Regions from separate parts of the Renibacterium salmoninarum ATCC 33209 genome, predicted to be linked through region 2. Evidence: predicted binding sites of a transcription regulator. Region 2 holds the regulator's gene; the other holds the start of a gene.
The links. The regulator LexA, encoded in region 2, represses DNA repair genes until DNA is damaged. The targets are predictions, from matches to a motif close to TCGAACANNTGTTCGA.

Region 1: a site for LexA is predicted at 11,488-11,503, ahead of ruvA (Holliday junction branch migration protein RuvA). Genes of this name have one in related genera too.

Annotation. Positions count from the first base shown of each region.
Region 1 is NC_010168.1:1,758,585-1,773,631, reverse strand. Features, by position in the region: gene thrS (threonine--tRNA ligase) at 1-38, shown strand, start outside; gene RSAL33209_RS08890 (HIT family protein) at 117-635, shown strand; gene pgsA (phosphatidylinositol phosphate synthase) at 669-1,286, shown strand; gene pdxS (pyridoxal 5'-phosphate synthase lyase subunit PdxS) at 1,442-2,341, shown strand; gene RSAL33209_RS08875 (dihydrofolate reductase family protein) at 2,760-3,317, shown strand; gene RSAL33209_RS08870 (GNAT family N-acetyltransferase) at 3,422-4,102, opposite strand; gene RSAL33209_RS08865 (M3 family metallopeptidase) at 4,114-6,147, opposite strand; gene RSAL33209_RS08860 (YegP family protein) at 6,306-6,428, shown strand; gene asnB (asparagine synthase (glutamine-hydrolyzing)) at 6,548-9,214, opposite strand; gene pdxT (pyridoxal 5'-phosphate synthase glutaminase subunit PdxT) at 9,377-10,060, shown strand; gene RSAL33209_RS08845 (YebC/PmpR family DNA-binding transcriptional regulator) at 10,083-10,838, shown strand; gene ruvC (crossover junction endodeoxyribonuclease RuvC) at 10,850-11,431, shown strand; gene ruvA (Holliday junction branch migration protein RuvA) at 11,545-12,189, shown strand; gene ruvB (Holliday junction branch migration DNA helicase RuvB) at 12,245-13,207, shown strand; gene yajC (preprotein translocase subunit YajC) at 13,403-13,864, shown strand; gene secD (protein translocase subunit SecD) at 13,967-15,047, shown strand, end outside.
Region 2 is NC_010168.1:601,053-616,099, reverse strand. Features, by position in the region: gene RSAL33209_RS03135 (histidinol-phosphate transaminase) at 1-1,087, opposite strand, end outside; gene RSAL33209_RS03130 (LysM peptidoglycan-binding domain-containing protein) at 1,230-1,634, opposite strand; gene lexA (transcriptional repressor LexA) at 1,943-2,683, shown strand; gene RSAL33209_RS03120 (ATP-dependent DNA helicase) at 2,742-4,829, opposite strand; gene hflX (GTPase HflX) at 4,836-6,416, opposite strand; gene RSAL33209_RS03110 (class I SAM-dependent methyltransferase) at 6,967-7,575, shown strand; gene RSAL33209_RS03105 (amino acid permease) at 7,559-9,088, opposite strand; gene dapF (diaminopimelate epimerase) at 9,217-10,140, opposite strand; gene miaA (tRNA (adenosine(37)-N6)-dimethylallyltransferase MiaA) at 10,169-11,101, opposite strand; gene miaB (tRNA (N6-isopentenyl adenosine(37)-C2)-methylthiotransferase MiaB) at 11,111-12,658, opposite strand; gene RSAL33209_RS03085 (coiled-coil domain-containing protein) at 12,716-13,960, opposite strand; gene RSAL33209_RS19935 (RecX family transcriptional regulator) at 14,251-14,445, opposite strand; gene recA (recombinase RecA) at 14,629-15,047, opposite strand, start outside.

The sequences.
Region 1 (15,047 bases), 1.2 Mb from region 2:
GCGAACTGATCGTCCAGGAGAGCATCAGCACCGAATAGCCTTCGGAGCAGGAACCGAAGACACGGTGCGAAGCCAAGGCAAGCCGGGAAGATTTTCCCTAAGTGGAAGGTATGCGGATGGTTGAGCGGACAGATGATTTCGAGCTGGCCGGAGTTCCGGATGCCTTCCAAAGGTTATGGACTCCGCACCGGTTGGCGTACATCAAAGGGGGTCAAGATCAGTTCAGCAAAGATGAGCATGATTGTCCTTTTTGCCTTGCGCCCACTCGGTCGGACGAAGACTCACTGATTGTGCACCGCGGCGAATCCTGCTTTGTCGTGCTGAACCTTTTTCCGTATAACCCTGGTCATTTACTGGTTTGTCCCTATAAGCATGTTCCCGATTACACGGACCTCTCTGTCCCGGAAACGGCCGAGTTCGCGGACTTGTCGCAGACCGCCATGCGCGTACTTCGTGAGGTTGCAAAACCGTCTGGGTTCAATCTGGGCATGAACCAAGGTGTCACCGGTGGAGCTGGTGTGGCCGCACACCTGCACCAACATGTGGTGCCGCGTTGGGACGGGGATGGGAATTTTCTTCCGATCATCGCGCAGACTAAGGCGATCACCCAAACACTCAGCGAAGTCCGTGAGTAAGTTGCTGCTGCTTGGCCGGGGGCCTGACTCCGGATGCTAAATAAATACGCGCGAGGTCTGTTTGCCGCAATCTTCATGCCGATTGCCCGGCTGTTGGTTAGGTGGGGAGTTTCTCCTGACGCCGTCACCGTTGTGGGCACGCTTGGTGTGATGGCTGGTGCCTTGATCTTCTATCCGATGGGCCAGTTGTTCTGGGGCACCGTGGTCATCACCGTGTTCGTTTTTTCAGACATTATTGACGGGCTGATGGCTCGCCAACTGGATAGACCCGGTCCTTGGGGCGCCTTTCTCGATTCGTATCTGGACCGGGTGGGGGATAGCAGCGTCTTTACCGGCATCGTAATCTGGTTTTTTCTCGGCGGCGCCAATCCAACGATCGCGATTCTGGCCCTGATCTGCTTGGTGCTAAGTTCATTAGTCTCCTACAGCAAGGCGCGAGCTGAGGGCCTAGGGCTGACGGCCAATGTCGGGATTGCTGAGCGCTCAGAGCGGCTTGTGGTTGTGCTGGTAGCGACCGGACTGGTTGGCCTTGGCATACCGTCCTGGGTGCTGCTGGTGGTGCTCATTGTGCTCGCAATTGCCAGCGTGGTGACCATTTTCCAACGTGTATTGACGGTCCGTGAGCAAGCAAAAGCTTGGACAGCGAGCTAATACTGCCAATCAGGCCACGGAAAATCGTGTGGCCCTTAAAGCGTGCAGTTCCTCAAAAATTGGCCCTCTTGCTCCCTTGATCCGACTAGTATCGACGCTAGGCACGCCCTGCAGATCGGGCAGGCCAATTCATCTGAGCGAAAAAGAGGAAAAGCGTGAGCGAGTTGACGACGTCGGTTACCGGCAGCAATCGGGTCAAGCGCGGTATGGCGGAAATGCTCAAGGGCGGTGTGATCATGGATGTGGTCACCGCTGAGCAGGCGAGAATCGCCGAAGACGCCGGTGCAGTTGCGGTAATGGCTTTGGAACGAGTCCCTGCGGATATTCGCGCCCAAGGTGGCGTGTCGCGAATGAGCGATCCGGACATGATCGATTCGATCATCGCCTCGGTGTCAATCCCGGTCATGGCAAAGGCTCGAATTGGCCATTTTGTTGAGGCTCGGGTGCTGCAGTCGCTTGGCGTTGACTACATTGACGAGTCAGAGGTTTTGACCCCCGCGGATTACACCAACCACATTGATAAGTGGCAGTTCACGGTGCCGTTCGTCTGTGGTGCGACCAATCTTGGTGAGGCTTTGCGCCGGATCAATGAAGGCGCGGCGATGATCCGCTCCAAGGGTGAAGCTGGTACTGGCGACGTCTCCAATGCGACAACGCACATGCGACAGATTCGTGCTCAGATCAGCCGCCTAAGCTCGATGGCTGAAGACGAGCTTTATGTTGCCGCCAAAGAACTGCAAGCGCCTTATGACTTGGTGAAAGAAGTAGCTGAGCGCGGCTCGCTACCGGTTGTGCTTTTCACCGCGGGCGGAATCGCTACGCCGTCTGACGCTGCGATGATGATGCAGCTTGGCGCCGACGGCGTATTTGTTGGCTCGGGCATCTTCAAGTCCGGAAACCCGGCCCAGCGGGCTGCTGCGATCGTCAAAGCGACGACCTTCCACGATGACCCTGACGTGATTGCTCAGGTTTCGCGTGGCTTGGGTGAAGCCATGGTCGGCATCAATGTCGAAGAAATTCCAGAACCACACCGTTTGGCCGAGCGCGGCTGGTAAACCAGATAGCCGAGGGTTTTCTGGCTCCGTTGCGCCCCCCGGCTGGCTGCATGATCGGAAGGCCTCCAGGACATCGAATAGGCAGCCCTCCTTCGAAAGCTGTTTGTACCGAAGCCCCCAAAGCTAAAGCCTTGGGGGCTTCGTCAGTGCGATGGTCAAAACTCCTGCTGCATGCTGGCTTAGTCTCAACAGACGTTCGCACCGGTCGGGGTCCAGAGGGCTTAGAGCGCCTGGCCCCCAACAGCCCGGATCTGACAGTGCACCGCAGCGTGTGGCCTTGCCAGCACGCCATAGCTCCAGCCCAGTCTCCACCTCATGACCTCGTTGACGTCTGACTGATGACGACTTTACTGTTGATGTATACAGCAGAATCCATTGTTTTCGTGGCGAAAGCCGACGGCAGAGGAGGAATCGTCGTATGGGAGTTTTAACCTTTGGCATCAACGTCACCCTAGATGGCTGCGTTGACCACCAGGAAGGCATCGCCGATGATGAGACGCACGCTCACTTCACTCTTCTGATGGACGAGAGCGGCGCAATGCTCTGGGGGCGCATCACCTATGAGCTGATGGAGAGCTACTGGCCGGCGGTAGCCTGCGGCGACGTCGATGCGCCGGCAGCGATGCGTGAGTTGGCCCTCAAACTGGAAGCTAAGCCGAAGTACGTTGTATCGTCGACGCGCAACGACTTTCGATGGACCAACAGCCGCCATATCGCCGGAGATCTGCGCACGTCTGTGCAGGAACTCAAGGATCAGATTCCCCATGGAATCCTCGTCGGCAGCGGCAAACTTGCGACCGAGCTGGACCGACTGGGTCTGATCGACGAGTATAAGTTGCTCCTCCAACCTATGATTGCTGGCCACGGCCCCACCTTTTACCAGAGTGGCCTGCCCAGTACCCGACGCCTCAAGCTGATCTCGGCAATACCTCTCAGCAACGGCGCGGTCGCGCTGCATTATCGACGGGCTGATTGAGGTCCGTCGTCCTCTGTGAGCGAGAGGTATCTAGAATTGCCAAAGTAGAACCACAGCAAGTCGATCGCCTGTTCGGTTGCGGTCTGGACTGCTGCAACGTTCGGTTAACCCAAATGTAGCCAGTACGTCTGGCCGCGACCAATTAGCTCGAAGCCGTTTGATCGATATAACCGCTCGCCAGCTGGCGTTGAGTTTAAGACCAAGGCATCCAAGCCCTCCTGCTTTGCCCGGGCAGCCAATGCCCGCAAAACTCGCGTTCCAAGACCTTGCCGTTGGTGTTCCTGGGCGACGTACATGTCGAAGATGCCACCAAGCCCGGTGCGAACCACGTCTGAGCTAAAACCGAGCTGGGGAGCAAACAGTGTCCCGCTGGCAGCCCACTCGCCGTCGAAATCTATTTGGGCTTGCCACGCTCCCTTTGCAAGGTCTAGACCATGATGGGTCGTCAGGGGACTTTCGTCCAGCGGGATCTCGGCTACTGAGGCCGCCATCCACCAAGGTTGCCAACCGGCCTCAAAACCAAGCTGCAAAGCTTGCGGTAGGCGCACTGCAGCATTCGCCCAGATACCGACCGTTTTTACGCCTAAACGGACGGCTTCGGTAAGCGCTGGCCGCAGTCCGCTGCCCTCAGCCGATGCCGGGAACAAGCCGTAGAGACTTTGTTCATTGGGGTTCCAAGCCCAATTGATGTTGTGGGTACTAAAGATTTTTCCACCCGCCGCGACTGCGGACTGACGCAGCCATTCGGCTTGCACCAGCTCGCAGTCGCGGATGCGGACTCGCACCCCGGTCACTTTTAGTTCAGCCCACGCCGAGTGAGTAGCGGCTGAATGTTTGCATCCTGGCCTCGGAAGTTCCGGAAGGCTTGTAGCGGGTCGATTTTGTTGCCACTTGAAAGCAGCTCGCGCCGGAAATGATCGCCATTTTCCGCCGTCAAACCACCATTTTCCTTGAACCACTCGACCGTGTCAGCATCCAAAACTTCGGACCAAATGTAGGCGTAGTACCCAGCGGAATAGCCGCCGGCGAAGATGTGGCTGAAATAGCCTGTTCGGTATCTTGGCGGCAGCTGAGGCAAGTTGACGCCAGCTGCCTGCAAGGCCGCGCGCTCAAATTCCAACGGATCGCCGGGATCGGTACCCTCGGCAATATTATGCCAAGCTTGATCAAGAAGCGCGGAGCCTAAGTACTCAGTAGTCGCGAAACCTTCGCCCCACAGACTGGCTGCACGCAGTTTGTCGATAACCTCGGTGGGTAGTGCCTCATTGCTGACATGATGCCGGGCGTAATTGGCCACGACCTCGGGCCAGAGGATCCACATCTCATTGACTTGGGAGGGATATTCAACGAAATCCCGTGGCACGCTTGTGCCGGAGAATCGCGGGTACTTCACCTGAGAAAACAACCCGTGTAGCGCGTGACCGAATTCGTGGAAGCAGGTAACCACTTCATCAAAGCTAAGTAGTACGGGTTCGCCCGCAGGCGGCTTGGAGATGTTGAGATTGTTTACCACCACTGACTGCTCGTTGAAGAGTTCAGACTGTTCGACGAGCGGATTCATCCAGGCACCACCGTTCTTGGTGTCTCTGGTGAAATAGTCACCAAGGAACAGGCCAAGGCCGCTGCCATCTCGATTTTTTACTTCCCAGACTCGAACATCGGGGTGGTAGCCTTTGAGATCCTCGCGGAGCTCAAAGGCTAGTCCGTACAAGCGGTTCGCGGCGAAAAATACGCCGTCATGGAGCACCCGATCAAGTTCGAAATACGGCTTGAGGCCAGACATATCAATGTCGTAGCGGGCGGTGCGAACCTTTTCCGAGTAATACGTCCAGTCCCAGGCCTCGATCGCGTGGCCAGCTTGTTCTGCGAGAGCCGTCGCCTCGGTTTCAGCATTGCGGACCGCAGCTGGCGCCAGTTTTGCGAGCATTTCCGCAATAGCGGCAAGCGTTGGCGCGGTTTGATTAGACGTCTCGTACTCGGCGTGGTTGGCAAAGCCAACTACCTTGGCTCGCTCCGCGCGTAACATAGCCATCTTTTTCGCAGTCTGAAGGGTATCAATTCCCTTGCTATCCGAGCCGCGGCCAACCGAAGCCGTGTGCAGCTTCTGTCGAAGCTGTCGATTGTTCAGCGAAGCCAAAGCTGGTTGGCCACTTGGCAGGATCAAAGTCAAAAGAAACTCGCCCGGGTGCCCGGCCTGTTCGGCGGCTTCGGCAGCAGCTGCAATTTCGACGTCGGACAAACCATCAAGTGCTGCTCGTTCTGAAACCAGAACCGCTGCGCTGTTCAGGTTGGCCACACTGTCCTGGCCAAACTGCGTGCTCAACTTAGCAAGCTCGGTATTCAGCTCGCGGAGTCGGGTTTTGGCCGATTCCGCTAGTGCTGCGCCGCGCCGTCGAAAGTCGTCGAGATAGTCCTGGACCAGCCGGAGATCTTCGCCCGAAAGCGCACTAACGTCAATCGCGGCAAATCGTTGATAAAGCGCTGAATCCAATTGGATTGCATCCGAGTGTTCGCTGAGTTTCGGTGCAATCGTCTTTTCAATATTTTTGATCTGATCGTTCGCTTCAGCGGAGGATAAATTAAAGAAGACTCGCGCAACGCGGCCCAGTAAGGTACCCGAGCGTTCCATTGCTACGGCAGTGTTTTGAAAATCTGCTGGTTCTGGATTGTCTCGAATTGCGGCAACCTCAAGAAGGTGTTCTTCAAAGCCAGCAGTAAACGCCGGCAAAAAGTGCTCCGGCGCTATTACGCCAAAATCGGGCAGGCCGTAAGCCAACGTGCTGGATTGGAGCAGGGGATTCGTCAGCGAATCCGCAGAAGAAATAGGCATGAGTCGACTCTTTCACGCACAGCTGCCTTGGGCAATCTGCATCTAAGTGAAATGCGAGGAAAAATATCCTTTCATTTTAAGAATGCGCACCTACACTGGGACTGTTGGATTCCATTTCGCGGTTGCCGAAAGGTCTCCGCACAACGAGAGGTTCAGGCATGGCAGACAAGTTTGAGCTCTATGAAGATAAGTCCGGCGGTTTCCGTTTCCGATTGAAGGCTGGCAATGGCGAGGTCATTGCAACTTCACAGGGATATAAAACAAAGATTAAAGCGCGTTGAACGGTATCGACTCAGTCCGTCGCAATGCCGATTCGCAGGTCGTCGAAGTTCCGAAAGACGAATAGCGAGCAAGAAATAAGGCCGTGAACCACGAGGTAGTGGTTCACGGCCTTATTTTGTTACTTCTGCAGAAAAACTATCGACATGGGCGTCGTTTCGGTGCTTTGACCTTGCGGATTATCTTTGAAGATTCCTTCCAAAACATCCTTCGACAACGCTGTGTCGTGGCCCAAGGCCACCACACCCAGATCGTTTGCGTCCATGATTGCGGTTCCGGCAAAGTTCTTCGCGAACTCGGCAGGCAGCAGATCTCGGATTTTGCCGCTCAACCTGCGTGCCACGCCGTCGGGATCGATCGGAGCGTACTTTACGGAGTGCGTCGAGGTGCCCACCTGGTAACCAGCGGCCCCATCAATGGCGTTAATATTGTGCCCGACGACGTCGTAAAAGACGCCCTTCTTGCCCTGGAACTTACCGATCACCGATCGGAAAGATGCCCAAAGAATTCGGGGGAGCCCAACCTCTTCGATGGCCAATTGCATTGACCACGGGCTAGCTAACCCAATACCACCGGGGTTGCGCACCACAAACTTGCTCAAGGTCCGCGCTGCGGCGCTGACTTTGATGTCCCAGACCGGAATTGATCGGCCTTGCGTCATCGCGACGATTTTTTCACTGACAAAGAGGTACCACGGCGCATCAGCAGTGGCTGCGTTATGCTCGGCACCGGCCGCTGGCAAGCCATCAACAAAGCGTTGCACGTAGCTCAGAGTCGCCGGGTCCAGGTCGGTCTCCTTGTAGAAAATTTCGGTCCGCAAGGGGTACCGACGATACGTCTTACCGTCGGCTGGCACCGTGATCTCGAGCTGCTTATCCGCATTAGGAATGTAGTCGCTCTTGCCCTCGATGCCGACTTTGACCTCAGGCTCATCAAAGAATTCGCGCAACCAGAGCTCGGTGTTGAGTAGGCGCCAGAACACCATGGTTGAGCCGGAGGACTTGCCGCTGAGGTATTCCTCAAAGGCATAGAGCACGGCATCGCTATTCCAATAAGGACGGGCCTCGAAGGAGGAAGAGAGGAAAATCTCGTAGAGCTTTTCCTTCATGTTCACAAACCACTCGGCTTCAGGGGTGGTGAAGCCAATCTTGTTCCGGCGGTTGCTAATCATTTCCGGCAGCAAGCCACGGGTCGCATCGCGCAAAATCCGTTTGTTCCAGCCGCCCTTGATGATCGATTCATCACTCAAGCTGAAGAGAAATTTGACGACTTCCTTGTCCAGGAACGGCACGCGACCCTCGATCGAGAAGCGCATCGTGTTCTTATCCTCATAGCGCAGCACCGAGGGCAGCGATTTGTGGAAAAGATCGTCGATCAGACGCAGCTTCATATTGTCTGGAATATTGCTAAAACGCTCACTCTTATGTTGCGCCGTGAAGGATTTAGCCAGCAACGGACCAATAGTGATCTGTTTCCGCACAGTAACTGCGTCTTGCAGGCGGAAACGACCCAGCCGGAACAAAATGTCTGAGCTGGAGAGCATTTCTTTAGCTAGTTTGGCGTACTGGCCCTTTTTCTTCAGCTGACGAAGGTAAGCAAAGTAGTAAGGAATGTAACCGGCCATCATTTCATCAGCACCCTGGCCGTCCAGAAGCACCGTAACGTGTTGGGATGCCTTGCGCATCACCTGGTACTGCGCATAAGGGCCAGAGGAAATGATCGGCTCTTCCTGCGTCCGCACGAAGTCTTCTAGATCCTCAGCGAACTCGGCAGATTTCGGCTTGATCTTGTGACTAGTGACGTTTCCCTCGCAACGCGCAATTACCGCATCAGCATATTTTTCTTCGTCGTTGATCGAGTTGGGGAAAACCGCCGAGAAAGTCTGCTGGGTGCTGCCGAGCGAATCCGTAGCGGCAGCTTTTTCCTGCATGAGTTTATTGATCGTCACGACGACGGCGGAAGAGTCCAGTCCGCCGGATAGTGCTGTGCCCACCGGGACTTCAGACCGCAAACGCAGTCGCACGCTTTCGGTGAACCGCTCACGGTACTCATCGATGACGGCTTTCGAGTAAGGAGTGTCGATTTTGGCGAGCTCTTTGAGCTCTTCAGGCAGCCGCGTAAACATGCTGATGGCGTGCTCGCCGGTGCTGGTATCCAGAACCAGCTTTTCGCCAGGCATCAGTTTCAGAATGCCATCGAAGAAGGTAGCTGGTTCTTCATCGTGAATTCGGAATTGCAAGTACCGGTAAAGAATTCGCTCGTCGACCTTTTTGGCGACCTTGCCGGTAGCGAGCAGCGGTTTGATTTCTGATCCAAAGACCAGTGCGGGGGCATCTGGAGTGCCAGTATTAGCAAAATAAAGCGGCTTGATACCGAAGTGATCGCGAGCCAAGATGAGTTTCTGCTTCGCCTGATCATGGATGGCAAAGCCGAACATGCCATTGAACCGGTCGAAAGACTCTTCGCCCCACTCTTCGTAAGCCTGCAAGATAACTTCAGTATCTGAATTAGTCACAAAAGTGCGACCCAGTGCTTCTAGCTCGGCACGCAGATCTAGGTAGTTATAGACCGCGCCGTTGTAGACCAGCACCGTTTTGCCGTCCTGGCTGATCATCGGCTCTTGGCCGTGGGCTACATCGATGATCGCGAGTCGGCGGTGCGCAAAGCCCACCGAATCCTGGGTGTAAAAACCCTCACCATCAGGCCCGCGATGAGCAATAGTCGCGCTCATCGCTTTGAGCATCGCCTCGTCTTCGCCATAGCCGTAATACCCGGCAATACCGCACATGCGTTTACCTCACCTCAGAGAAAGTCCAGATTCAATCGTACTGGCTCGACGCCGTCGTACTCGCCTGACGTGCCGAGAGGCCGTGTCAGTTCTGACACTCTGCCAGGATGCTCTTCGGTATCAGCACGGGTATGATGACGTGGTGATTTCAAGGACTCCGCAATGACAATCGGCCGTACGCTGCGTGCAGGAGTGCTTGCGTTACAAGGTGATGTCCGCGAGCACCTAGCGGCCTTAGAAGCTTGCGGGGCTGAGGCTGTGCCTATTCGGCGCGCAAGCGAACTAGCCGATCTAGATGGCTTAGTGCTGCCTGGCGGCGAGTCAACGGCGATTGATCGGTTGATTCGCGCTTTTGAGCTTTCAGAGCCGTTAAAAGCGTTCATTGCCTCTGGCAAACCGGTTTACGGCTCGTGTTCAGGCATGATTTTGTTGGCCGACCGAATCGCGGATCCAGCACTTGACCGGGACGGGGCGCCACAACGCACGCTGGGCGGCCTAGACGTCACGGTGCGCCGAAATGCTTTTGGTCGGCAACGCGACTCGTTTGAAACTGAGTTGAAGTTCGACTCGTTATCGGATTCTGAACGACCGGTACACGCGGTTTTCATCCGCGCGCCATGGATCGAACAGGCCGGTTCCGAGGTGGAAGTGCTCGCCGTGGTTAGAATCGAAGGAATCGACCGTGCGGTCGCAGTCCGCTCTGGGAATTTGCTTGCTACTTCGTTTCATCCGGAAGTGTTAGTTCAAGAAAGCGAAACCTCGGAGCTTCGAGTGCACGAATTGTTAGTCAGCATGATGGCGTCGCGACTTAGTCAAGACGCTAACCAAGCTGAATCACGGAAATAGGCAAGGAAAGAAGAGATCAAGCATGTCCGGTCACTCCAAATGGGCAACGACAAAGCATAAAAAGGCCGTCATCGACGGTCGACGAGCAAAATCGTTTGCCAAGCTGATCAAAAACATCGAAGTTGCCGCTCGGGTGGGCGGACCGGATATGGCCGGTAACCCGGCGCTTGAACTCGCGGTGACCAAGGCTAAAAAGACCTCGGTGCCCAATGACAATATCGATCGCGCTATTAAGCGTGGCTCCGGTCAGCTCGGCGAAGCCATCGATTATCAAACGATCATGTACGAAGGCTATGGCCCGCAAGGTACTGCAATCTTGATCGAGTGTTTGACCGATAACAAAAATCGCGCAGCTTCAGAAGTTCGTTTGGCAGTTAGCCGTAACGGCGGGAATATGGCAGACCCTGGTTCGGTCTCCTACCTCTTTGCCCGGAAAGGCATTGTCTCGCTACCGCAAAACGAGCTCAGCGAAGACGACCTTTTGATGGCCGTGCTGGATGCCGGCGCCGAAGAGGTCAAGTCCGAAGGTGAAAACTTCGAAGTAATTTCCGAGCCGCAAGATTTGCCTGCTATTCGGTCTGCGTTGACGGAAGCCGGCATCGAATACGATACGGACGACGCGGGGTTTGTTCCGTCGATGCAGGTGGAACTAGACGTCGAGAACGCGAAGAAATTCATGCGGCTTTACGATGCGTTGGAAGATCTTGACGATGTGCAGAACGTCTACTCGAATGCCGACGTGAGCGCCGAAGTTATGGCGCAGCTCGACGAAGACTGAGCAGTTCCTTTGTGCGTGTCTTTGGAGTTGACCCAGGCCTGACCCGATGCGGCTTCGGCGTCGTCGATGTCGCGGCGAATCGCAGCGCTAGCCTGGTCGCCGTCGGCGTGATCGGTAGCAGTTCTGAACTGCCGCTTTCCCAAAGACTATTGGTGATCTCGGAGTCGATCGATCAATGGCTTGATACGCATTCACCCGATGTACTGGCTGTGGAACGCGTCTTCTCGCAGACCAACCTGTCCACCGTGATGGGCGTTGCCCAAGCCTCGGGGATTGTGATTGCCGCCGCGGCTAAGCGGGGGATTGCCGTGGCATTACACACGCCCAGCGAGGTGAAGGCTGCGGTCACGGGAAATGGCCGGGCGGACAAGATTGCCGTTACTGCCATGGTGACGAGGATCCTCAAACTCAAGGTTGCGCCGACGCCCGCTGATGCCGCTGATGCGTTGGCGCTGGCAATCACACATGCTTGGCGCAGTGGTCCAGGTTCAACGGCCGCGGCGGGCGAGCTGACGCCGGCCCGAAAGCTTTGGTTAGAAGCCGAGGCTAAAGCACGCAAAAACGTGGAGAAATCGTCCAAGCAGCGGCGCTAGTGTGCGAGTAGCTCTGCGTGGCGTTCTTGAATCGTCAGACTCACCGGATACGCTATTCGTAGATATGTTCGGATAGTTTGACGGCGAAAGTCGTATCGCATTGAGGTAGGCGCATGATCAGTTTTCTCCGCGGCCCGGTGGCACACATCGGCCTTTCTGCCGCTGTGATTGACGTTGGCGGCGTCGGCATGTTGGTACAGGCAACGCCGAAAACACTCGGCACCTTGCGCTTGGGTCAAGAGAGCACCTTGACGACGGCGATGATTGTCCGCGAAGACTCGATGACGCTCTACGGTTTTGCTGATCCGGATGAGCGCGAGGTGTTTGAGATTCTGCTAACCGTCAGCGGCATTGGACCGCGTTTAGGGTTAGCCGTGCTGGCGGTGCTTGAGCCAGAAACTATTCGAGTTGCAACCTCCACCGGTGATGGCAAGACCTTCACTAAAGTTCCTGGAATTGGGCCGAAGGTAGCTGGTCGAATAGTGCTTGAGCTGGCCGGAAAATTAGTACCGCATGGCACGGTCAACGGTGCGCCGGCGTCTCCGTCTGCTCAGTGGAAGCCTCAAGTGGTCGCAGCGATGACCAGCTTAGGTTGGAGCGAAAAGGACGCGTTGGCAAGCGTTGAAAAGGCCACGGCGGATTCGCCGGAGTTGATTTCCGATGGCAACGTGGCGGAGATCTTGCGGACCACCTTGCGATGGTTGGGCCAAGATGGTGCCCGGACAAGCGCTGGTCGACAGGTGACCGCACGTGGCTGACACCTCTGATGATTCACGGGCTTTGGTGTCCTCCGACGGCGAGCCAGAGGAGCGAATGATTGAAGCCGCGCTCCGGCCCAAAAATCTCGATGACTTTGTTGGGCAGAAGCGTGTGCGGGGCCAGCTGTCCTTGGTGCTGGAAGCATCTCGGATACGCGGTCGTAGCGCTGATCACGTGTTGCTTTCTGGCCCTCCTGGCCTAGGTAAGACAACGTTGGCGATGATTATTGCGGCAGAGATGAACGCGCCCTTGCGGATAAGTTCTGGACCAGCCATCCAGCACGCGGGGGATCTGGCCGCAATTCTTTCTTCGCTGACCGAAGGTGAAGTGCTGTTCTTAGACGAGATCCATCGGATGTCCAGGCCGGCTGAAGAGATGCTGTATATGGCCATGGAAGACTTCCGAGTGGACATTGTCGTTGGCAAAGGCGCTGGCGCAACCGCAATTCCGTTGGAGATTCCACCGTTCACCTTGGTAGGCGCCACGACTAGAGCCGGCTTACTGCCTGGCCCGCTTCGCGATAGGTTCGGCTTTACCGGACATTTGGAGTTTTACTCGGTTCCTGAGCTCGAGCTAGTACTGAGGCGCTCGGCCGGACTCTTGGACTTGAAGCTTTCTAGCGCCGGTTTTTCTGAAATCGCTGGCCGTTCGCGCGGCACACCTCGGATAGCCAATCGGCTGCTCCGTCGAGTTCGCGACTGGGCCTTGGTCAACGGTGTTCAGCAGATAGATGCACGGACGGCCTCGGCAGCATTAGAGATGTATGAAGTTGACGCGCGTGGCCTGGACCGGTTGGACCGGGCAGTTTTGCAGGCCCTTATTGGCAAATTCAATGGTGGTCCGGTGGGCCTTTCAACGCTGGCGATTGCCGTGGGCGAAGAAATGGAAACGGTCGAGACGGTCGCCGAGCCGTTCTTAGTCCGTGAAGGTCTACTTGGCCGAACGCCGCGTGGCCGAATTGCAATGCCTGCCGCTTGGGATCATCTTGGCGTGCCCAGGCCACCGGAGATGGTGTAGCTCGCTGAAGAGGCGCTGTTTGATTCCGCTGAGTTGGGCGGAAGCCTGCCTGAGTCCACTGATGAATGGTTCACTGATCGCTGATTAGCCGGATTCAACCCAATTCCGAGCAAATCTGGCTTAGACTGGTATGACGCTCGGCACAATTTACGGTGCCGAAAGTGCCCTTGATCGCTCTAAGAATGGATCCTCGCTGTGTTTTCAAGCATTCTGGCCGCCGACAATCAGCCTGCCGCGGACGGCGGTTTCAACTGGTCAATGTTGATTCTGCTGGCTCTTTTCGCCGTGGTTATCTTCTTCATGTTCCGCCGTAGCCGTGCTCAGCAAAAGACGCAGCGCGAACAGCAAGCGAAGATGGCTCCGGGTGTTCAGGTCATGACCAGCTTCGGCCTCTTCGGCACCGTGTTGTCAGTCGATGAGGCTGATAACAAAGTAACTCTGGAGCTTTCACAAGGGAACACTGCTACCGTGCACCGCCAGGCAGTGACAAAGATCATCACCGCCGTTGACGAAGAATCACCCGTCGTACCCGACGATGCTTCTTCGATCACCGGCCCGGTGAAGGAGCAGGTCAAGGAGAGCGAAAGCATCCCTTCGCCTGAAACCGCGGAAGAGACACTCGCTCGGCTGAATAAAGAAAACAGCAAGGAGCAGTAATATCCTCACTAGTGCAGCCGCCCATGCCTAAGCCTGGGCGGAGCAACTATGTCAGCTTCGGCTGAGCCCGAAGCAAGCAAGAGAAGGAACCGAGAAACTCATATGGCACGAAAAGGCCCCGCATCTGAAGCCCGCAAGGTCATCTTGTGGCTAGGTGCATTGACTGTAGTCATGGCGTTGCTGCTTACCGGCGGTTCGTTGTGGTGGGGTGCCAGCTGGGCACCCAAATTAGCTTTGGACCTTGAAGGTGGAACCCAGATGATTCTGGCCCCCAAGGTTGACGGTGGGGCTTCGATCAATGACGATCAGCTCAACCAGGCGATTTCGATTATTCGCCAGCGCGTAGACAACACCGGCGTCTCCGAAGCGCAGATCAGTACTAGCGGTTCAAACGTTGTGGTTGCGCTTCCGGGTGAGGTCAAACCGGAAACTCGGGATCTGATCAAAGCTTCGGCGAATATGAACTTCCGTTCAGTTATTGCCGCTGCGCCAGGAACGCCGACGGCGCCGGACAAGCTGACTCCAGAGGACCAGCTGCCTAAGCCGACGGCCGCGCCGACCAACGGTAGCGATCAGAACTGGGTTGATGCCGCGCTGTACAAGGAATTCGAAAGCTATTCCTGCGTCACGCCGATCACCGAACCGGATCCGCAGCAGGATCCAGCAAAGCCTTCGGTGGCCTGTGATCCTGGAACTGGCTACAAATACATTCTGGGCCCGGTAGAAGTTGCCGGAAAAGAAATTACTGATGCCAGCTACGGATTGCAGCAGGGCGCACAAGGCACCACAACGAACAAGTGGGCCGTCAACCTAGCATTCAACCAAGATGGCGCTACCAAGTTCAAAGAGGTTACTACTCGTTTGAACGGCTTCTACTTGGCTAACCAACAGGATCCCAAGGCGCAGTTCGCGATTGTTTTGGACGGCAAGATCGTATCGGCGCCCAGCTCACAAGCGGTCATCACCGATGGAAAGTCGCAGATCACCGGTAACTTCACGGAAACTAGCGCAAAATCGCTTTCGGACAAGCTTAAGTTCGGTGCACTACCGATTAGCTTTGACATTCAAAGCGAAGAGCAGATTTCGGCCACCCTCGGCACCCAGCAGCTCGAAATGGGTCTGCTTGCTGGTCTCATCGGGCTGGCTCTGGTTGTTGTCTACTCGCTGTTCCAATACCGAGCTT
Region 2 (15,047 bases):
GATTCCCTAACAATCTGGCGGTATGTTCAAGAAAAGCAGAGGTCTCTTGTTCGGTACCCGCTGTCACCCGCAAACTTCCGGCTATTCCGACGTCGCGAATCAACACGCCAACATCGAGCAAACCTTGCCAAAGCCCTTGCGGATCCGGCACACCGCTGAAAAAGACAAAATTGGCATCAGAACGAGCCGGGTTAAGCCCCAGCTGCCGGAGTCCCGCCACAATGCGATCACGTTGGACTTTGATGTCTTCAACATTGGCTTGTAATGATTCAGAGTGCGCCAAGGCAGCAATAGCAGTTGCCTGCGTCAAAGCGGAGAGATGGTACGGCAGCCGCACCAAACGCAGCGCATCAGTAATCTCTTCGGCTGCGGCAAGATAGCCGAGCCTCGCGCCTGCCAGCGCAAACGCCTTGCTCATGGTGCGCGAAACGATCAGTCGCTCCCGGCCAGGCAACAAGGTCAGCGCGCTTGGCGCATCACTCTGCGCAAACTCAGCGTAAGCCTCATCAACTATGACAATGGTTTGTGAGGCAGCGCCGGCGTCGTAGACCGCCTCGACAACATCTAAACCCAGCGAAGTGCCGGTTGGGTTGTTCGGCGAACACAAGATGACAACATTCGGCGAAAACTCAAGCACCTGCTCAGCTGCAGCACTGGCGCTTAACGAGAAATCCTCGCCTCTGCGACCGGCTAGATACTTAGTCCCGGTTCCGCTGGCGAGCAACGGATACATTGAGTAGGTAGGCGGAAAACTGAGTAAACTCCGTCCGGGGCCACCAAAAGCTTGCAAGATCTGCTGAAGAACCTCATTAGAGCCATTGGCCGCCCAAATATTACTCAGGCTGAGGTTGTGGCCAAGATAGTTGGCAAGCCATGTACGTAACTCGACGAAATCTCGATCTGGATAGCGGTTCAAACCTGCTAGCGAAAGCTCTACTGCCTTCATAATTGCCGCTTTAGCGTCAGCGGGAACTCCATGAGTATTTTCATTGACGTTCAGTAAAATCGGAACGTCTAGTTGCGGGGCGCCGTAGGGTTCTAAACCATGCAAATCATCGCGGAGCGGTAGCCGGCTCAGTTTCGCCATCCGCTCTGCGGGAACTTGTTCACTCACCGAGCTAGTTTACGGGAGGGCCTCATCTACTGCGAAAACAGAGGCGATGTTACTCGTCACGCAAGTAATTCACATCGCTCTAACCGCGGGCCGGAAAACCTGAAGAAATGAACGTTTATTTACCCGGCACAAAAATCTGCTGCCCTGGCGACAATACCGAAGTCGACAAGCTGTTGAGCTGCACAATCTCAGAAACCACATCACGAAGATCACGATTAAGGCCCGCTTCAGCAGCGATCGACCAAATCGATTCACCCGACTGAACGGTTACCTTACTTGCCTCGATACCAGATGCAGAGTCGACGCTGGCTTTCAAAGGAGAGGTCAAAACACCCACCAGCACCAAAGCTAAAACGGCGAGCAAAACGAACGGCACCCCGATAAATACCAATCGTCCCCTACGCGTCAGCCGAAGGGACCGCTTTGAAGGTTCTACGGGCTTCAAAACCTCGCCGGAGCTACCTTCGCTCGAAACTGTGGCACTGATCCGTCGAACTGAATGAATACTGATTGCCGACATCGCTATCACCTTCCTGGTCGTCGATTCGAATTCGTGCCCCATGGCTGACATTTGCCATACCGATCTATAGAACATGTTTTCGAATCATCTGATACATTTTTAGCACATGTAAACGAGACTTGCCAAGACTCGCTAGAACATATATTTGAATTTGGGCCCCGAGTGCCTTAATCTGAAGTCAGACCTTGCTAAGAAGGCGACACTCGAAGCTGTTTCGTTCATGTCACTATTCCATCAGCGAGCACCGACAGTATTCGTTGATCGATCTAGCAAGGTACCTAGTTCCAAGCTCTGGAAGGTGGATCGAAATGGCAGCACAGGACAATCAGAATGGGGCGCTCTCCGCGCGCGCCAAGCTGAAGGGCCTCACGATGCGACAGAAGAAGATTCTGGAATGCATCCAACGCTCCATTAGCGCCAACGGCTATCCACCGTCGATGCGCGAAATTGGCGATGTTGTGGGCTTGGCTAGCCTCTCTAGCGTTACGCATCAGCTTTCGCAATTAGAAAAACAGGGCTATTTACGCCGAGATCCTAAAAGACCCCGAGCTATGGAAGTTCTTATTCCGCTGACTCTTGAAAGCGGCTCCGTTGACATTGAAGGACTCGAAGATGCTGAACAGCTTCGCAGCTCAGCCAAAGGTCTCAACGTCGCTCAATTAGGTAGCGCGCAGGACACCGCAATGGTGCCTCTCGTCGGCCGAATCGCTGCCGGTGGGCCAATTCTGGCGGACCAAGTGGTAGACGATGTGATGCCGCTGCCGCGTCAGCTAGTCGGCCATGGCGAGCTGTTCATGCTCAAAGTCGCCGGGGACTCCATGATCGACGCGGCTATCTGCGACGGCGACTGGGTGGTTGTCCGACGTCAAAATGAAGCGATCAACGGCGATATCGTTGCCGCGTTGCTCGATGATGAGTCAACAGTTAAGACCTTCAGGCAGCGCGATGGGCATACTTGGCTTCTGCCACAGAACACGCAGTATGAACCGATTTTGGGTGACTACGCAACGATTATGGGTAAGGTCGTCACGGTTCTTCGAGCGCTATAAAACGCGGCGCAATACCTCGACGCCCTAACGCTTGCAGTCCTAACGCTTGACGCCTTGACTAATGCGCCAAGCGTTGAAGTGCGGAAAGGGCGACTTTTCGGTCAGTCGTTGCCCAAAATGGCGGCAGGGCGGCGCGCAAAAACCCGCCATATCTGGCGGTTGCTAATCGTGAATCTAGGACCGCAACAACCCCTCGGTCGGTGGATGACCGAATCAAACGCCCTGCACCTTGCGCCAATCTGATTGCCGCATGCGTTGCCGAGATCGACATAAACCCATTGCCTCCTGATTGGGCAACTGCACGGGTCCGTGCCGTCATCAGGGGATCATCCGGCCGTGGAAACGGGATTCTATCGATTGTTACCAGTCGGCAGGAGTCGCCTTGCACATCAACGCCTTGCCACAATGACATGGTGCCAAAAAGACAGGTGTTTGGCTCGGCTTCAAACTGCTTGATCAGCGCCGCCATCGAGGTTTCACCCTGACACAAAATATCCAGTTGAAGACGTGACCTCATTTCAGCTGCCGCGTCCTCTGCCGCTTTCCGCGAGGAGAAGAGGCACAAGGCTCCGCCACCTGAGGCCAATAAGAGTGCTTCCAACTCGTCCAATTGTGCGGGCGAGTTACCGCGCCCGGGCTTCTCTAAATGAGCTGCCACGTACAACATGCCTTGTTTCGGATAGTCGAACGGACTGCCCACATCGGCGCCGGTCCAGCTTGGCGCGCCATTGCCTAACAGGCCGAGCCCGCCCGCTGTAGGTTCAAATGCCTCACCGATAGCAAGCGTTGCCGAAGTCAGGATCGCGGTGTGTTCGCCAAAGAGGCCATCACGTAGTTTCATGGCAACACTGAGGGGCGCGATATTGACCGTTGCGGGCTCAGCTTCATCCGCTGGAGCGTAGCCTCGCTTCGGATCAAAGTTGCCTTGTCTCGAGATCCAGACCACTTCGCCAGATTCAGCAACCGCCAATAGCCGCTCGCACAACTCCAAAATCAGCAGTAACCGTGATCGTGCCATTTGTCGGCCGCCGTCTGAGACTTGTGAAGACTCGCCTTTGGAGTCAGACAACGCCACCCGAGTTGCTTCACGAAGCATGCTGATCGCATCCAATTGACGCTGCGCCAAGCCGTCCGGCAACCAACCGGCCTCGACTCCGTGCAACACCTCATCCAAGGCATTCGCGGCTGCGTGTAGGTCATCAACGCTGATTGCGGTGTGCCGACGCGCGCCGCTTGCCGCCGCATTGACCATCGCCGAAGAAAGTTGTCCTGAAACAGTGCTAGTTACTCGATCGACGAGCTCATGGGCTTCGTCGACGACCACTACGTCATATTCAGGTAATACCGCGAGGCCTTCAAAGGCGCTAATCGCCAGCATTGCGTGATTGGTCACCACAACGTCTGCTTTCGCACCACGGGCCCGCGCCTGTTCGCTAAAACATTCGGTCGCCATCGGGCACTTTTGCGCACCAAGGCATTCAATCGAGGTAACTGAAACCTGGCGCCAGGCTCGATCTGTTACGCCGGGGGTTAGTTCGTCTCGGTCCCCCGTGCTCGTCTCCTCAGCCCACTCCCGCAAGCGCACCACCTCGCGACCCATTGCAGTAGTGGGACCGGAGCCTGGTAGGTGCACCACCGATGTGTCTTCACCTAGGGCAAAAAGCTGGCCGTCTTCAGGCTCGTCGGTCGGAAACCCGCCGGAGACTTTGTGCCGACATAAATAGTTGCTACGGCCCTTGACCAAAGCCACGTCGATCTTCCGGCCCAAAACTGGTTCGATCGCGGCTAGTAGCCTTGGCAAGTCCCTGCCAACGATCTGGGCTTGCAGGGCAAGCGTGGCCGTCGCAACCAATGAGGGTTTGTCATTGCCCAAAGCATGCACGATGAGCGGGATTAAATAGGCCAAAGACTTACCGGTGCCAGTGCCGGCCTGGACTAGCAGGTGGTCGCCCGATTCAATCGAGCGCACCACATGCCGGACCATTTCGTGCTGGCCGGGACGTTGCTGCCCACCCATGGCATTGACCGCTGCATCAAGCAGTTCCAATGCCAATTTTTCCGGGTTCTCCGCCGAAACTTGAGCACGAGCTGGCTCAGTTGTCGCGGCATCGCTGGAAAGTGGCGTGTCAGTCGTTGTATCAGCCATTAGTGCTTAGCCCCGGTGGGCGAACTCCTTCAGTTCAGCGGCCAGGCCTTCTCGGACCTTTACCTTGAGCCAAGTGCCGGCTTCCCCGTGCTCCTGACTCAGTATTTCAGCATCTGTTTGATGCAATTTACTGACCAAGTCGCCCCGGTCATAAGGAATCATCAATTCCAACTCCACTCCGGGTCGCGGAATGGCCTGGCTAATGAGTTCTAAGAGCTCATCAATACCCTGACCAGTTCTGGCCGAAACCAAAACTGAGCGAGTTTCACGCTGAGTCAGCCGCTGAATCACCAGCGGGTCCGCGGCGTCAGCCTTATTGAGCACAATGATCTCCGGGATCTTACGCGCATCGACCTCGGAGAGCACCTCTCGGACCGCCGCAATCTGCCCTTCTGGGTCTGGATGCGATACATCGACAACGTGCAGGATCAAGTCCGCGTCCGCAACTTCTTCCAAAGTCGATCGAAAAGCTTCCACAAGTTGCGTTGGCAACGAACGCACGAATCCCACGGTGTCGGCAAGCGTAAACCCGATGCCATCCGGAGTTGCTGCCTTGCGGACGGTTGGGTCCAATGTGGCGAAAAGCGCGTTTTGGACGAGAACCCCTGCGTGAGTGAGGCGATTAAGGATTGATGACTTACCAGCGTTGGTGTAGCCAGCGATCGCCGCTGAAGGAACCTCGGAGCGACGCCGATTGGCCCGTTTCGCTTCTCGCGCTGGCTTCATCGCAGCAATTTCCCGCCGCAACTTTGCCATTCGAGTCCGAATTCGACGGCGATCTAGTTCAATTTTTGTCTCGCCAGGCCCTCTGGAACCCATACCCGCGCCGGCACCACCAACCTGACCACCCGCTTGTCGAGACATGGATTCGCCCCAACCACGCAGTCGTGGCAAAAGGTACTCAAGTTGAGCTAGTTCAACTTGCGCTTTACCTTCGCGAGACTTGGCATGCTGAGCGAAGATATCAAGGATCAATGCCGTTCGATCAATTACCTTGACTTTGACGATGTCTTCGAGTGACCGGCGCTGGGAGGGTGCCAGCTCGGCATCCACCACGACGGTATCCGCTCCGGTAGCGGAAACGACATCCTTCAATGCGAGCGCTTTACCCGAACCAAGAAAGGTGCCTGGATCTGGCTTAGACCGGCGTTGTACTAGGCCATCGAGAACTTCGGAACCAGCGGTTTCAGCAAGCGCGGCAAGTTCTCGAAGCGAGTTCTCCGCGTCGGCCAACGTGCCTTCGCTCCAGAGCCCGGCCAAGACCACGCGCTCTAGGCGAAGCTGCCGATACTCGACTTCAGTCACGTCATCGAGCTCAGTGGACAAGCCAGCAACGCGGCCCAAAGCCCGCCGTTCCTGTAGATCCTCTTGCTCGCCGTCGTACTCGCTGTGTTCTTGACTGAGACTGCTCAGCGCCTGGGCTCGTCCGTCCAGAACGCCATCGTGCGCATCCTGTGGCGAGCCGCCTTTGGCGGTGTCCTTGGCCAAGATTCGATCAATAACAGCTTGAATTTCTGCCGGGCTCATATCCTGACCGGCAGCATCGCTTTTCTCGATTCCTTGGTTGGACTCTTCCTGAGTGGTCATATTCTCCTTTTAGAACTGAGACTTCTATCGTAGTCCGAGGCACTGACAGCCTCGGTATCTTGCATCTGGTCTTTTGGCTTAGCAGTCATCTAGACCTCCTAAAGTTTGCTGAGATAACGGTGGCAGCGATAAACGCGGCAATAATCGCGGCGGAATTCTGCTTCGTTTTAAATGCTTGCGTGCATGAAAGTTTGAATTGGTTGGCTTAAGCCGTCGGGAGTGCTGAAGTTGTTGTTCACTTCCGTGCCGGTCGCGTAGACGTGCAAATAGCGTTCGGCTTCGGTGAAACCCGTGTCTCGGTGTTGGCGCGCTGATAGGCGCGAATAATAAATGGGGGTGACATGGATTCCTCAAAATTCCAAAAGCGAACAAGCTCGATATGTTCAACGGATGAACGGTTTCGTCAGCAAAATGCGCGAAATCGACGTTCGATGCTCAGGCTCAGGCTCAGAGATGAGCGTGCGCAATTAGAGGAAAATCAACATGTGTCTACTATATCAGGCCAGAGTCGAAGATTCTCGATGCGAAGCTCAAAGCGGCTATGGTGTCTTTGATGTCAGATCATTACTTCAGCGCCGCGCCCGGGAGCGCCCACAACCGCCGTCAATTGCGAGTTTCGCTCGGAGGCCAAGAACGCCTGCTCAACACAGATTCTGGGATTTTCTCCCCTGAGGGGATTGATAAGGGCGCCGCTGTGTTGCTCGCCGAGGCGCCAGCTCCAGCCTCCGACGGCGATTTGCTTGACATCGGTTGCGGCTGGGGTCCGATCGCGCTGACGCTAGCGTTAAAATCTCCGCAAGCTCGAATTCATGCCGTGGACGTCAATGAACGTTCGCTCGCTTTGACCGCAGAAAATGCAGCTGCGTTGGGCCTGGGCAATGTTCAGGTAAGTCAACCGGACGAACTTGACCCGTCAATTCGATTTCAGACCATTTGGTCCAACCCGCCTATTCGGGTAGGCAAAGACGTATTGCATCACATTCTTCGAACCTGGTTACCCCGACTGACCCCGAGCGGAACAGCCTATTTGGTCGTCCAGAAGAACCTCGGCTCAGACTCTTTGCAGCGTTGGATTACCGAAGAGTTCGCTGACCTTGAGGTACGCAGATTTAGTACGGCTAAGTCCTTTCGAATCCTAGAAGTCAGGCATCGGGACTAGTACCTTTTTGTCTTTTGTTCGGCTCTCTGACCGGTAGATTCGCCACCACCGGATACGCTCCAGTGAAACCTTGACGTTGCTCAGCTAATTCGCGAATACGTCCACGAAAGACGAACCAACCTAGGATCAGCAACGGAATAATGATCACTAACGAGGACACTGTGAAGGTGCCAATCGGGTAGTCGAAAGACATCAGAACGAGCACGGTTAGCAAGAAAAGCAAAGTTAAATAGCCCGTATAGGGTGCGCCGAATAGCCGAAATGATGGCCTCAGGAGTCGGCCCTTCTTGGCCCAATCGGCTAGTCTCATCTGGCAAAGCACAATCATCGCCCAGGCTGAGATGATGCCCAGTGACGCCACGTTCAGCACAATTTCGAATGCTTGCGACGGATAGATAGCGTTGAGCACAACGCCCAGCAAGCCCACAAAGGCAGTCAAGGCAATACCGCCGTAGGGAACGCCAGATTTGTTCATCCGAGCGGCGAATTTTGGCGCAGATCCTGCCATCGCCATCGAGCGGAGCACTCGACCGGTGGAATACAGGCCAGCGTTGAGCGAAGACAGGGCTGCGGTCAACACCACCAGATTCATAATCGCGTCGATACCTTGAATGCCAATCGAGCCAAAGAAGGTGACAAATGGACTTTCCCCTTCTTTGTAGGAGTTAAACGGCAGCAAAAGCGAGAGCAAAACAAGCGAACCAACGTAGAAAATCGCGATTCGGAAGATAACCGTGTTAATTGCTTTCGGAATGATTTTGGCTGGATTTTCGGTCTCACCAGCTGCTGTACCCACGAGCTCCACCGAAGCGTAGGCAAAAACCACACCTTGAATGACGACGAGGGCGGGCAAGATCCCGTTCGGGAAGAGACCACCATTATTGGCAATAAGGCTAAACCCAACTTCATGCCCAGCAATTGGGGTGCCAAAAATAACGAAATAGATCCCGACCAGTAGAAAGGCGACCAGGGCAACGACCTTAATCAGTGCGAACCAGAATTCCATCTCGCCAAAAACTTTTACCGAAACCAAGTTCAGCCCCAGCACAATCACCAGCGCGGCCAAAGCGTAGATCCACTGCGGAACCGCACCCAAGGGCGCCCAATACTTGCCAAAGAAATTCATATAAAGTGCGACAGCGGTCGAGTCCACAATCGAGGTCATCGCCCAATTGAGCCAGTACATCCAGCCCGTGACAAAGGCTGCCTTTTCACCGAAGAACTCTCGAGCGTACGAGACAAAGGACCCCGATGAAGGCCTGTGTAACACCAGCTCGCCGAGCGCACGTAAGATAATGAATGCGAAGAATCCGCAAATTGCATAGCTGATAATCAACGACGGACCAGCGCTGGCTAGGCGTCCCCCGGAGCCCATAAAAAGTCCGGTTCCGATCGCCCCACCAATGGCAATCATTTGGATCTGACGGTTCTTCAACCCTTTGTGATAGCCGGCATCTTCAGCTTCAAGAATGTGTTCCTTGCGCACTGAATCCGTTTGGCTCTCGCTCGCCATTGTTGATTACCCCTCCGCCCGATGCCTTCGGATGCGCCGGCGCCAAAAAGACAGTCTACTCCAATTACGTGAAAGTGGCCTGGAAGTTTCGCCAAGTGAGCTACCCGGTGTTAGAGGCTAAGCGAAAATTAGGAAAACACTCCACGCGCGACGATCACCGCTGGTCCAGAAAGCTCAACGTGTTCGGTTTGATCTTCTGCCACAAAGAATTTCGCTACTACCGAGCCACCTGGCACATTAATTTTCCATTCAGCAGGTGCCCCTTCACCGGCCCAAAATCGAGTCGCTGCCGCGGCGGCACATGCGCCAGTGCCGCAAGAAAGCGTTTCTCCGACGCCACGCTCAAAAACGCGCATGCTGATCTCGGCAATTCCACCGACTACCAACGGGTCGTGAGGCAGTGCGAATTCAACATTCGAGCCGTGTTCCGGCACAGGATCAACGATCGGAGCACGGTGCAGGTCAAGTTCATCGAGCTCAGCACGATGTGCCAACGCGACCAAAGTATGCGCATTCCCGGTGTTGATAGACAAAGCCGGTCGCGCCACATCCAAGCCATTTGCGGTAACTAATGAATCAACGCCACGATCTTCAGCGGTCTGTGGCATCGTAAATTTCCATTGGCCCATATCCACTGAGAAGCCCGCTGCCGTTCGCCGAACAAGCTTGACGCCGTCGCGTGTTCCTATCGGCAGTATTTGACCAGGCTCGAGCCAGACCAACTCCGACTCGAGCAGAAACTGCACAAAAACTCGAACACCATTTCCACACATCTCTGAAATTGAGCCATCCGCATTGCGGTAGTCCATAAACCATTCGGCATGTGGATTAGCGTCCAGAACTGCTGTTCCTTCGGCGAGTTCGCGAGATTTTATCGCTCGAATAAAGCCATCAGCGCCGATACCTCGGTGCCGATCGCATGCCGCCACCACCGTTGCCTCATCGATATCGTGAACACCGTCAGGATCTGCGATCAAAATGAAGTCGTTACCGGTTCCATGGCCCTTAGAAAAGCTCACTCCGGTAAGCCGGTGCAGCGCGGTGCTAGTCATGATTCAAGCCTACGGTATTCAACTACGCTTAGAATCTGCTGAGCATCTCCTTTGCCAAAGCCGGAAGTTCAGGGGAAGCGTAATCGAGCCATTGAACCCTTGGATCGGCAGTGAACCAGGTGATCTGACGCCGCGCAAATTGTCTGGTAGCAATGATCGTGTCTTCGGCTGCCTGTCCCCGGCTGTAATCAGGCTCACTCATAGTCCGCAGAAACTGCAAGTAACCCAACGCCCGCGAAGCGGTTTTGCCGTCGCTAAGCCCTCTGAGCGCAAGCCCAGCGACTTCTTCCGGTAGACCAGCTTCAACCATCGAGTGAACTCGGCGAGCCAGGCGTTCGTGCAAACCTGCGCGATCTCCGTTCAAACCGATCTGAAACGTCGGTTGAACATACTCCCGTTGCGGCATGAAAGAGGAAAATGGCCGGCCGGTTAATTCGTAGACTTCAAGAGCACGAACGAGTCGTTTCTCATCGCCAATACGCTTCTCCGAGATTGAATCAACGAGGCGAAGTCGGTCTCTAAATTTTGCTATGTCAGAATCAGCTAGTTCGCTTTCCAGCCGACGGCGTAGCTGTGGGTCGGTGCCAGGAAATTCGAGTACGTCGAGGGCTGCCCGAAGATAAAGACCAGAACCACCAACCAGGATTGGATGTAGGCCTCTGGACTGAATATCCTCGATGGCTTCGCGAGCTTGCTCTTGATAACGCGCAACGCTCGCTTCTTCGGCTATCTCAAGCGTGTCCAAAAGATGATGGGGAATTCCACGGCGCTCCGCTAAGGTCAGCTTTGCGGTGCCGATGTCCATCCCTCGATAGAACTGCATTGAATCGGCGTTGATAATCTCGCCGCCGATTTGTTCGGCTAGCGCGAGGCTAAGTTCGGACTTCCCGGTACCGGTGGCACCGACAACCGCGATCACTATCGGTGGATTGATACCAATTGCATTGCTGATTCGCGCCAAGGTGGCTGCTTATCGAGCTGGCAAAACAGGAATGGTTGGCATGCCAAGTGACACTGAGCTTTTTCCACCATCGGAGGTGCCCTGCGCGCCGTTAGGCACACCACAAAACTCTGCTTGGGCAAGGTCCCAGGCGTCCCCCGCTCGAGAACGCCTGAGTCGATAGACACTGCCGGGCAGCGGATCTGCCACTAAGTGGAAACTGGCAGCCTCGGTAATCGTTACGGTAACCAAATCTCCTGGCCGAGGAGTCTCTTCGCCCTCCGGAACGGCGAAATGCACCAGTCGGCTGTCTTTCGCACGGCCCGAAAGTCGTTGAGTTTCAGCCGCCTTTTTGCCACTACCAGCCGTCACCATAAGTTCGACTTCGCGGCCGATCTGCCGGGCATTCTCTTCCGCGCTAATTTGGTCTTGCAAAGCCGTTAAGCGTTCGAAACGCTCTTGGACTACTGCCTTAGGCAATTGGTCCGGCAGATCCGCAGCGGGAGTGCCTGGTCGCTTCGAATATTGGAAGGTGAAAGCTGTGGCAAAACGTGACTTTGCTACTACATCAAGCGTCGCTTGGAAATCCTCTTCAGTTTCGCCAGGGAAGCCGACAATAATGTCGGTCGAGATTGCCGCATCCGGGATTTGCGTTCGCACTTTGTCGAGAATGCCTAGGAACTTGCTCGAACGATACGAGCGCCGCATGTCTTTGAGAACTTTGTCCGATCCTGACTGCAGCGGCATGTGTAGTTGCGGCATTACATTATGCGTTTCGGCCATTGCCTCAATGACGTCTTCAGTGAAGGCTGCCGGATGCGGGCTAGTAAAGCGCACTCGCTCCAGGCCCTCGATCTCGCCGCAAGCACGAAGAAGTTTTGAGAAGGCTTGGCGGTCGCCAAACTCCACGCCGTAGGAATTTACGTTTTGGCCTAATAATGTGACTTCAATGGCGCCGTCCTCTACCAATGCCTGAATTTCCGCGAGGATATCGCCCGGGCGTCGGTCTTTTTCTTTGCCTCGCAACGATGGCACGATGCAAAAGGTGCAGGTGTTGTTGCAGCCTACTGAAATCGAAACCCAACCGGAGTAAACCGCATCACGTTTAGTTGGCAACGTCGAGGGGAAAACGTCAAGCGACTCAAGGATTTCAAGTTGTGCTTCTTCGTTGTGCCGAGCGCGTTCCAGCAAAGTGGGCAACGCACCAACATTGTGAGTCCCAAATACAACGTCCACCCAGGGCGCCCGTTTGAGAATCGTGTCCCGATCCTTCTGCGCAAGACAACCGCCCACGGCAATTTGCATGCCAGGGTTAGCTTCTTTAGCTGGCGCTAGCATGCCGAGGTTTCCGTAAAGTTTGTTATCCGCATTTTCACGAACCGCACAAGTATTGAAAACAACGACGTCGGCCACCTTGCCTTCGGCTTTCACGAGGCCGCTGCGTTCCAAGAGCCCGGCCATTCGCTCCGAATCGTGAACGTTCATTTGGCAGCCATAAGTTCGCACCTCATAGGTACGTGGGGTTACAGATTCGTCCTGTTGATGCGCAGATTCTTGCGGGGAAACGGTCAAGGTCACTCAACAATCTTAAGCCAACAAGGCTTCAGAGTAGAATCTTCGTCAAAACCAACGAACTCAGTACCAGCCGGTGGCTTGTGAATGTGCCCAGGCGCCGCAGGGTGAACCGTAACGGCCTTTGATGTAATTCAGTCCCCAAATGACCTGAGTTTGATAGTTAGTCAGCCAGTCGCCAGCGATTGAGCCCATCTTCGAGGCAGGCAACGACTGTGGAATGCCATAAGCACCGCTGCTGGGGTTAGTCGCATTGGTTCGCCAACCGGACTCACGGTTCCACAATTGCAATAAACAACCGAACTGATCCTGTCCCCAGCCGAAACCACTGAGGTTTGCCGAGGCAAAAGCTTGCGCCCCGGCGGGGTCGTTAAGTCCGCCACCAGGAATATTCGGCGGTGTCACGGGCGGCGTCAACGGCGGTGGGGTGACCTGTCCACCGCTGCCAGGGGGCGGGGGCGGTGGTCGAAGAGCTGCTTGGCGTGCAGCTTCCTCTTCCGCTGCTCGTTGCTTTGCTTGTTGTGCTTCTTCGTACTGCGCCTGCGCTGCTACGCCTTGCTGATATTTCTGCTCAGTATCCGCAACGGTGTTGTTGAGTGAAGCCAACTGTGCGTTGAGTTTATCGCTTTGGCTTTTGGTGCTGGATACCTGGTCCTCAACGGCCTTTTGTGCGGCAACAGCAGCGTCGTATTTAGACTTTGCTGCGTCATTGAGCTTGCTTCGCTCGTCTTGAGCTAGTTTCTGTTGGGCCTGTAGCGATTCGGTGCTCTTCTTTGCCGCATCAGCTCGGCTATACAAGTTCGCAGCATTTTGTGCAACCACATTGATCAGATCGAGTCGTTGCAATCCATCCGAAGACTGCATAGCACCTAGTGCAGAAAAAATGCCCAGATTCCCGCTACCAGTCTTATATGACTGAGCTGCCAGGCTGCCGGCTTCTTTCCGAAGTTTCTGAGCCATTTCGTCAGCTTGCTGAAGCTGGCTACTCAGCATCTCTTCTTTACTCGTGGCCGCGTCGAGGTTGGATTTCGCGGTCAGATAGGCGCTTGATGCGCTAACAGCCGCATCACCCAACGTGACCGAGTCAGTTTGTAGCTGGTTCAATAGACCGTTGATTTTGGCAACTTCTGTGGCGGTGCTAGCAGCACTCTGTTTCGCATTTTGCACATCCTGCCAGCTAGGAAACCCACTTGGCGGCGTGTCATCGTCAGCAAGAGCGGGAGTGGCTATGAATCCGGACATCACCAATGCTCCGGTCAACAAAATCACCGGAGCGGAAAGCTTCAACCTGCGCTTGAACCTGAACATACGACTTCCAGGGTAGCCCGATTTAGCTACAAGTTACAGAAAACTCTTAACTTCACAGCGTGTCCTGAGCTAAGACGATTGGTTCAACGCATCCAACTCTCGATTCACAATCGAGAAAGCCAGACCGGGTTGATAACCTTTCCTCGCCAGCATCGAAACAAGACGACGGCAGAGTTTGTCTCTTGCCCCACGGTCCTGAACATCAGTTGTTGTGCGCAACTTTCGACGTATCAATTGCTCTGCAGCGCTCGTTTCATCGTCGTCACTAAGCTGCGCTAAGGCTTCATCCGCTAGTTCTTTGGATATACCTTTTCCGAAAGTTCGCGGCGTAACGCGCCTTTGGCCAAAGACCTTGATTGTGCGCGCGACCGAACCCACATTTTTGCAAACTCAGCGTCATCGATCAATTGAACTTCTTCAAAACGGTCCAAGACGATCTGAGCAACTTCGCCCGGTACCTCCCGCGCGGCCAATTTATCCGCCAATTGCTTCCTAAGCTCTTGGGCGAATTGGTCAGCTGCCGCAGCACGATGGCTCTCGCAAGCGCCTCAGGGTCCTGTTGAACGGCTGCTTTTTCACGGGCGACCATTAGTTAACCCTCCTGTTAAGCCAACTAATGGTCGCAACCGAATCGCTCGAGGCCCGAAATACTGCATCGTGAGATGAACTTAGGCGCCGTCCACGGCACGCAATTTCGAGGCAGCCTCATCTTCGGAAGTTGTTGCCTTGACGCCAACTCCGAGCTTTTCCTTAATGAGTCGCTCGAGTTCCTCTGCCAGTTCCGGGTTATCTCGAAGGAACCGTCGAGAGTTCTCCATCCCCTGACCCAGTTGGTCACCTTCATAGGTAAACCAGGATCCTGATTTTTTGATGATGCCATGTTCCACACCCATGTCGATGATCCCGCCTTCACGCGAAATCCCCTGACCATAAATAATGTCGAATTCAGCGATTTTGAACGGCGGGGCCATCTTATTTTTCACGATCTTTGCCTTCGTGCGGTTACCCACCGAATCAGCGCCCTCCTTGAGGGTCTGAATTCGCCGAACATCAATGCGTACCGACGCGTAAAACTTCAAAGCCTTGC